Regions from separate parts of the Shewanella sp. 125m-7 genome, predicted to be linked through region 3. Evidence: predicted binding sites of a transcription regulator. Region 3 holds the regulator's gene; each other region holds the start of a gene.
The links. The regulator sigma-54, encoded in region 3, starts transcription at its own class of promoters, with help from an activator protein. The targets are predictions, from matches to a motif close to GTTGGCACGNNNNTNGNNT.
Positions count from the first base shown of each region.

Region 1: ACVBIL_RS08520 (DUF3192 domain-containing protein) is a predicted target of sigma-54. The motif match lies at 900-918, and genes of this name have one in related genera.
Region 2: flhA (flagellar biosynthesis protein FlhA) is a predicted target of sigma-54. The motif match lies at 1,015-1,033, and genes of this name have one in related genera.
Region 4: flgA (flagellar basal body P-ring formation chaperone FlgA) is a predicted target of sigma-54. The motif match lies at 1,468-1,486, and genes of this name have one in related genera.

Region 1 is NZ_JBRILQ010000013.1:63,794-65,987, reverse strand. Features, by position in the region: gene ACVBIL_RS08530 (Zn-ribbon-containing protein) at 1-442, opposite strand, end outside; gene ACVBIL_RS08525 (hypothetical protein) at 442-801, opposite strand; gene ACVBIL_RS08520 (DUF3192 domain-containing protein) at 939-1,331, shown strand; gene ACVBIL_RS08515 (DUF2789 domain-containing protein) at 1,339-1,572, opposite strand; gene ACVBIL_RS08510 (GNAT family N-acetyltransferase) at 1,759-2,194, shown strand, end outside.
Region 2 is NZ_JBRILQ010000045.1:13,230-15,423, reverse strand. Features, by position in the region: gene flhB (flagellar biosynthesis protein FlhB) at 1-919, shown strand, start outside; gene flhA (flagellar biosynthesis protein FlhA) at 1,071-2,194, shown strand, end outside.
Region 3 is NZ_JBRILQ010000006.1:91,196-93,389, reverse strand. Features, by position in the region: gene lptB (LPS export ABC transporter ATP-binding protein) at 1-357, shown strand, start outside; gene ACVBIL_RS04500 (RNA polymerase factor sigma-54) at 494-1,954, shown strand; gene hpf (ribosome hibernation promoting factor) at 1,985-2,194, shown strand, end outside.
Region 4 is NZ_JBRILQ010000043.1:15,738-17,931, reverse strand. Features, by position in the region: gene ACVBIL_RS17000 (flagella synthesis protein FlgN) at 1-94, opposite strand, end outside; gene flgM (flagellar biosynthesis anti-sigma factor FlgM) at 216-530, opposite strand; gene flgA (flagellar basal body P-ring formation chaperone FlgA) at 622-1,329, opposite strand; gene ACVBIL_RS16985 (chemotaxis protein CheV) at 1,616-2,194, shown strand, end outside.

The DNA.
Region 1 (2,194 bases), on a different contig from region 3:
GAATTAAGCGCTTATGATCGCCGTTGGCTGTTGCCGGGATCTGATATAACGGAATAGGCTGCAAGGTGTCGCCGTTTCTAAGCGGTGAGCACATATGTACGTAACTGGTATATAAAAGCTGCCAGCTTGGCGTGTCTTGACTAGAGACTTCTGAATTGATGTCTTGGCCAATATATTTCTCACGTGGGGCTAGCAATTTAGCCTCGGTGAGCTCATTAAATGCGGAGTCAACCCAAGGGCTATTGAATCGTTTCGAGAGACTGCTTTTCTCTGGTGTTAATAGCCTTGCTCTAAATTCGCCATCATTAAAGGCGACGGCGAATTCTCGGCCTAAAATTTGTCCATTGGCTCGATAGGCTTCGAGTAAGCCATTAATCGCTTTTTCTGCCGCAGTGATTGTAGTGTTATCGAAGCATTCAAATCGTAATTCAACCACGTGCATTAGTTGTCGTTCCCTTTAGTGTCATTTAGGTGTTGTTTAAACTCGTTAAACTGCAGTTTTAGTGAACTCAATTCAGTTTTCAACAGATTAAGCTCCCGCTGGAGATGAATGATTTTGTTTGCTTGCTCTGAGTGGCTTAAAGGCGCGTCGCTATTCTTATTGACGTTTTCAGTGAAAATCTGCGTCGACAGGGCATTTTTATCTTCAGCGCTCATGGATTTAAACTGTTGCAGGCCTTGGATCAATATAGGCATGGCTATGCTGTTACCGAGTTTGGTTTTAATGAGTGCCATTGTTGGCGCCTTGCCTTCATCACTGAGCCTTTTGGCCGCACCTAGTACTTGTTCTAATGGACTCATGGTTAGTCAAATTCCTTACTCGTTAGCATTTTCGTTAATCTATTGGCGACGCTAAAATCATATAGACAATAAAATTAATATAAAACAGTAACTTAACGCATGGCATGTTAATTGCTTTTTAAGTAAAACTAAAAACAATGTTAATACAGGAAGTTAAAGTGAAAAATAAATTATTAGGTTTAGCGTTTTTTGGGATTGCAAGCTTAGGGCTAACAGGCTGTGTGGTCAATGTCGGTGATGGTGAATCTGGCTGGGATAACAATGGATCGTGGGAAAAAGTTCAAGATAAAAACCGTGCTAACCTGGCAAAAATTTCCTTGGGTATGTCTAAAGATCAAGTGACAACTCTTATGGGAACGGCAGACTTTAATGAGGCATACATTCAGCAAGACAAAGAAGTGTATGTACTTTTTTATCGTACTCAACGTACTCATGGTGACGGCAAGACGACTAAGGATGAATGCACACCTGTGGTGATCAGCAATAACGCGGTAGTGGGCTGGGGTGAAATGGCCTATAGCAAAATCTAATGTCCGTTCATGGTTTTCTTAATAAGGTGTCTAAATGATCAATAACTTCAGACCATTGGGCATCTTCTGCTATAGATTCAATTAAAAAATGTTTCTGCGCCTTATTCCAAAATGGTGCTTCATGAAGTGGTATAACATTCGCTAGTGAGTGGCCACTAATAAAAGCCTCAATTGAGGCGTCGTCGCTCTCTAGCCCAAGTTGTAAAAAAAGCTGGGTGAAGTTTTGTGCTGTGGTATCCATTTTTTACTACCGTTGCGATACAGTCCCTTTAAGTATGGTTTATAAATCAAGATTAAACTTATCTTCTATTTCCAGTTCATTTGCTTAGGTCTCATATCGGCTTAACGCTTTAAATTGATTATTAATTGCACTTTTCTATAGGCTTGCTACATTGGAGTTGTGTGATCTTGATCAAGGAAAATAACAATGGAAAATCAAGCCATGGAAGAATGCCGAGCTGTTTATTTAACCGCTGAAGATTTACGCATTGCAGCCTCTATCCTATATAACGCCTATCATGACGATCCCTTTTTTTTAGAAACGATTTTTACGGGGGATCAGGCGCAGTACCAACAAAAATTGCGTGGGGCCATTAGAGAAGAACTTAACGAATTATGGCAACAAGAACAGGCATTAATCGGTATGTTCGTCGGGGAACGTTTAATCGGGCTCGCTTGCATTGTGACTCAGCAAGTTCCGTTAGGTGAGGCGCGCTATTGGCATTGGAGGTTGAAAATGTTGTTAAGTGCGGGCTGGCAGTCAACTCAAGCACTTATTAACAAAGAAAATCAAATCATCGAAAGCTTGCCAAGCAATCAATGTGGCATCTTGCAGTTCATTGCGATAGCGAATAATGAACAAG
Region 2 (2,194 bases), on a different contig from region 3:
GATTTTTGACACCAATCAGATGATGAACGTGTGGGGGATGATAGGCAATGAACTTGCTATTCCATTATTGGGGTTTATTGCCTTTCTGGCCTTGATTGCTTTTGCCGGTAACATCGCCTTAGGTGGAATGTCATTTTCTACTCAAGCCTTCATGCCAAAAGCGAGTAAAATGAGTCCAGTTGCTGGCTTGAAACGGATGTTTGGCGTGCAGGCCCTGGTTGAATTGACCAAAGGCATTGCAAAATTCTCGGTGGTGGCCATTACCGCTTATCTGCTATTAACTCTTTATCTCAATGATATTTTGATGCTGTCGCAAGATCATCTGCCAGGCAATATTTATCATGCGCTTGATATCGTGGTATGGATTTTTATTTTACTGTGCGCGTCAACGTTACTGATTGTGATTATCGATGTGCCATTTCAAGTTTGGAACCATGCTAAACAGCTAAAAATGACTAAACAGGAAGTGAAAGACGAATATAAAGACACCGAGGGTAAACCTGAGGTGAAAGGTCGTATTCGTCAGCTGCAACACGAGATGTCACAAAGGCGAATGATGGGCGAAGTACCAAATGCCGACGTAATCGTGGTAAACCCTGAGCATTACGCTGTTGCAGTTAAATATGACGCAAGCCGCTCTACAGCACCTTTTGTTGTTGCAAAAGGTGTCGATGAAGTGGCCTTTAAAATACGCGAAATTGCGCGTGAGCACGATGTTGCAATTGTATCTGCTCCACCACTGGCGCGAGCAATCTTTCATACGACCAAAATTGATCAAGAGATCCCAGAGGGGCTCTTTACTGCCGTTGCTCAGGTGCTAGCTTATGTATTCCAATTAAGACAATATCAAAAAGGTAAGGGCAGAAGGCCTAACGCTATCCCGATTAAGCAGCCGATCCCTGATGATTTAAAACATTAAAATGGATTAACTGCCCAAAAATCGGTCACTCAAAACGCGAAATATTCTTTGCTAGCGTGTTTCGGGTTATAGTCGGTTTAATTCGAGTAAAAATAATTGGTACAGTATTTGCTGTATAGGCGTTAGACGTCAAAGATCGGACTCAGGGTGAATGGAACTTAAAGCAAGGCTAGGCCAATTAATACAGATAAAGCCTGCGCATTTCAAAGGTATTGGGACACCGTTATTGGTTTTAGCCGCTCTGGCTATGATCATCTTACCTATGCCTGCGTTCCTGCTCGATATCCTTTTCACATTCAATATTGCACTGGCGCTAGTGGTGCTTTTGGTGGCGATTTACAGCGACCGACCGCTCGACTTTGCAGCGTTTCCTACGGTTTTGTTGGTCGCGACCTTACTCAGGTTGGCGCTTAACGTCGCCTCGACACGTGTGGTACTGCTTGAAGGTCATAATGGTGGCGATGCTGCGGGTAAAGTGATTGAAGCTTTTGGTTCTGTGGTGATAGGTGGTAACTACGCCGTAGGCTTAGTGGTGTTTTTAATCCTTATTATTATTAACTTCGCCGTGGTGACTAAAGGTGCTGGGCGTATCTCCGAGGTCAGTGCTCGCTTTACCCTTGACGCCATGCCGGGTAAGCAAATGGCCATCGATGCCGATCTAAATGCAGGCTTATTAAGCCAAGATGAAGCGCGCGCACGCCGCGCAGAAGTGACCCGTGAAGCGGATTTTTACGGTGCGATGGACGGTGCGTCAAAATTCGTAAAAGGTGATGCGGTCGCCGGAATATTAATTCTTGTTATTAATATTGTGGGCGGTTTTATTATTGGTATTGCTCAGCATGACTTATCTTTCTCTTCTGCCGTTGAAATTTATACCCTATTAACCATTGGTGATGGCCTAGTCGCACAGATCCCTGGTCTTCTATTATCTATTGCTGCCGCCTTGATGGTGACCCGTCAAAACGAGTCTGGTGACATGGGCGAAATGGTCATGGGACAGATGTTTGACAGTCCCAAGGCGCTAGCGATTGCGGCAGGCGTGATGTTCGTGATGGGCATAGTGCCTGGTATGCCACATTTGGTGTTCTTATCCTGTGCAGCAACGGCTGGAGCGGGCGCTTACTTTATTAAGAAAAAACAAGCCACAGAGCGCGAGCGCGCGCTGGAACTTGCAAAGTCAGGCCCGGTGGAGCCTCGTAACACTGAGCCTAAAGAGCTGAGCTGGGATGACGTACAACATGTTGACACCATAGGTCTAGAAGTGGGTTATCGTCT
Region 3 (2,194 bases):
GAGTTTCACATTACCCACATCCGCGACAGCCAAGGTATGGCGCTGTCAGGGGGGGAGCGTCGCCGAGTTGAGATTGCCAGAGCACTCGCGGCCAACCCTAAGTTCATTTTATTAGACGAGCCGTTTGCAGGTGTTGATCCGATCTCAGTTATCGATATTAAAAAAATCATTGAGCAGCTTAAAAGCCGCGGCTTAGGTGTATTAATTACTGACCACAATGTTCGTGAAACATTAGACGTTTGTGAGCATGCCTATATCGTAAGTCACGGAAATCTCATTGCCGAAGGCACGCCTGCTGAAATCTTGGACAACCAACAGGTTCGTGCGGTGTACTTAGGTGAACAATTCAGGCTATAGTTAATTCACAGTATGGAAGCTAATAAACTCAATATGGAATTCTTTCCAATAAAAATCAAACTATTGAGTTTTAGAGCTACCTTCGCCAATTCAGCGAGCTTAAACGTTTAACTACAGTGTAGGGAATAGCGGTACGATGAAAGCGTCACTCCAGCTCAAAATGGGTCAACAGCTCACCATGACTCCACAGTTACAACAGGCGATCCGTCTGTTACAACTGTCTTCTTTAGAGTTACAACAAGAGATCCAACAAGCATTAGATTCTAATCCGTTACTAGAGTTAGATGAAGAGCAATCAGATGGCGACATGGACAACAGTGACGATCCATCTTCAAGTGATTCTAATGACCTAGATCTAGATAGCGCCAGCGTTGAAACCTCCGATGCCATGACTCAAGACTCTATGCCAGATGAACTGCCAATGGACACGACTTGGGATGAAGTCTATACCGTTTCTTCTAATTCAAGCTCAGGCGTGAGTCGTGAAGACGATATGCCATTTCAAGGCGAGACGAGTGAAGGATTATATGAGCATCTCGAGTGGCAAAAAAATCTGACTCCATTTTCAGAGAATGATCTCGCTATCGCCACCGCTATTATCGACGCCATTGATGAGCGCGGTTACTTAACCCAAAGCTGTGATGATATTTTAGAGGCGATGGGCGATCCTGAAACCGAGCTTGATGAAGTCGAAGCCGTTTTAAAACGCATTCAACATTTTGACCCCATTGGCGTTGCAGCGCGTGATCTTAGCGAGTGTTTGCTTATCCAATTAGCCCAGTACGCCGCCGATACTCCGCATATTGATAACGCTAGACTACTGATTAAAGACTATTTAGACCTGATTGCTGGACGTGATTTTAGGCAGTTAATGCGTAAAACTAAGCTCAAAGAGGATGATCTGCGTGATGCTATCACACTGATCCAAACCCTCAACCCGAGACCAGGGCTCGCTATTGCCCGTAGTAAAGACGAATACGTGATTCCAGATGTATCTGTTAGCAAGAAAAAAGGTCGCTGGGTAGTAGAGCTTAATCCTGATTACATGCCTAAAATTAATGTTAACCAACATTATGCCTCTATGGCTCGTAGCACCAAAAATCAGGCCGATGGGCAGTTTATCCGTGGTCATTTGCAAGAAGCTAAATGGTTTATTAAAAGCCTTGAAAGCCGTAACGACACCTTGCTAAAGGTAAGTAACTGTATTGTGAAATTCCAGCAAGGATTTTTTGAATATGGCGAAGAAGCCATGAAGCCTATGGTACTAAACGATATTGCTGAAGCCGTTGAAATGCACGAATCAACCATCTCACGCGTTACCACTCAAAAGTATATGCATACCCCAAGAGGTATTTTTGAACTCAAGTATTTCTTCTCCAGCCACGTAGGAACAGATGATGGGGGGGAGTGTTCATCAACAGCAATTAGAGCATTTATTAAGAAGTTAGTCGCAGCAGAAAACCAAAAGAAACCATTGAGCGATAGCAAAATGGCGCAACTTTTGGCTGAACAAGGGATTAAAGTTGCTAGACGTACGATTGCAAAATATCGAGAAGCAATGCTGATCCCCCCCTCAAACCAACGTAAGAGTTTATAACTCAAAATTAGGCACTTGGAGGATCGATATATGCAAATCAACCTGACAGGACATCACGTCGAAATCACGGATTCATTGCGAGGTTATGTAGAAGAAAAATTTACAAAGCTTGAACGACATTTCGATCAGATCAATAATGTGCACGTTATTTTGAATGTACAGAAAATGCAGCAAATTGCCGAAGCAAAAATCCACCTAAAAAATGGCGAAGTATTTGCGACTTCGGAAAATGCGGATATG
Region 4 (2,194 bases), on a different contig from region 3:
GAGCATGCAAGGCTTGTTTTTCTTGGCTAATAACCGAGTTTAGCTCAGTCAACACTTGGTGTTGTGAGCTAAGGAGTTGAGATAAGTTTGTCATAATGGCCTTAATAATTCTCGCTCTATAGAGTTCGTTGCTTTGACCCGTTATGGCTTAAATACGCGCATAAGCTAATGCACAAGTTAATATGCAAGCGAATACATAAGCTAGCAGATAAAGCTTAATTTAAGTCTTTAAGCTCATTTTCAAAGGTTGCGATGTTAGTTGCAAGCTTCTCTGGATCGATTTTGTAACGACCTTCAGCAATTGCCGCTTTAATTTCGTCTACTTTCTTTTGGTCAATTTCTGGCAAGTCAGCCATCTTAGTTTGTACATTTTGAATCTGTTGAGCTTGCGCTGTGATAGACACAGAATCGCCTTTCTGAGTCGTTGTCGCTGGGGCTGCGGGTGTTTGAGCCTCTGCACTTTTAGCGTTCATACCTGTACCAATACGTGTATTGGCATGAGGGTTTACGTGTTTAATATCAATAGCCATTTTGAGATCCAACAGTTAATAAAGAGAGTTTCTTACCTAGACTATCGGCAATGTAACTCGTTACTTTAGGACTTTTTACACACTTATATTCTTACATTCTTACTTCGACTTGGCCAACGCCTGTGACCCTAGCATCGAGTTTTTTATGGGAGTGACTGTTTTTTATGCGGATCTTGTCGCCAATATTGCCGTCATGCAGTGCTTCACCCACGGTTTTAATTTGAAAGTTTTCTGACCGGGCAAATATAGACACACTATCGCCCTTACATACAATGCACAGTTGGTTAACAAAAATGGGTTGTCCAGGCGCGACGCGTCGTTTCAGTCTTGCTCCTACGACTTCAGAGAGTTGTTCAAATTGTTGGCCTCGTAACATGCTTTGTTCTATATATTCGAGTTCAATATCGCTCTGGGAGAGAAGATCTCCGGGGCCCATGGTCGACTTTGCGACCACGATGGGATACATGATATCGACTCTTACAGATAAGAAAATCTGCCATGGATAACTTAAGTCTGGGCTATTGCAGCTGATTTTTACGGTATTGTTGCGACGAATAGCGCGGTCACTGGCGATTTCAGCGGTTATCGGTAAGTAGCAGTTTGGTAGATTGATACGCGTATCTAAGCTCTGGGGGGTGATATTAATCTTTGCTTTATCAGGCGCTTCAATTTTTTCTTCAACTGCCGCTATAGCTAATCGAGAAATGGTCGATATAGAAGGAATGCTAGCGACTGCTGTCGCAGATGCTACAGTTGGTAGCAGAAGTATCATCAAAAATGAGTAAAAGTGGATTTTCATAATGAATGCAGTAGCTTGATTCGCTAAAATGCGACCGTATAGTATTAAGTACTGAACTGCAATCATCTTTATCCTTTGGGATTTGCTTGCGTCATTAGTTTGACTGAAAAGGCGATACTCGCTTGGATAGCTTCAAATAAGCAAGTAGTGTGCCTAAAGACGATAGTTGTGTGAAATATAGCGGGTGTAGCCGGATTCTAACATATATGTGAACCATACATTTACCCCGTACTAATTAAATTGAAATAGATATGAGCCTATGAAAATAGGTACAAGGCAAAAATGTATGTCGAATATTCTCGAATCTGTAAATAAACGGACTCAATTGGTTGGACAAAATCGTCTAGAATTATTGTTATTTAAACTGAATGGACGTCAGCGATTCGGTATCAATGTTTTCAAAGTGAAAGAGGTGCTTCAGTGTCCACCTTTAACTGCGTTACCTAAACTGAACTCTAAGGTGCGTGGTATTGCTCACGTTCGCGGCATGACCATTTCGGTCATTGATTTGAGCGCGGCAACCGGTGGTCGTCCTATTGAGGATGTTGCTAACAGCTTCATTATTATCTCGGAGTATAACCGCAGTGTGCAGGGTTTCTTGGTCAGCTCGGTAGAGCGGATTATCAACATGAATTGGGAAGCGATTATGCCGCCGCCAAAAGGGACGGGGAAATTCTCTTACTTAACCGCGGTGACAGAGATTGAAAATGAGTTAGTTGAGATTTTAGATGTTGAAAAAATTCTTGATGAGATCTCACCGGTTAACACTAATACCAGTAAAGAGTTGGATGAAGCGTTAACGATTGATAGAAACCAGCATTACCACATCATGGTGATTGATGATTCTTCAGTTGCACGTAAGCAG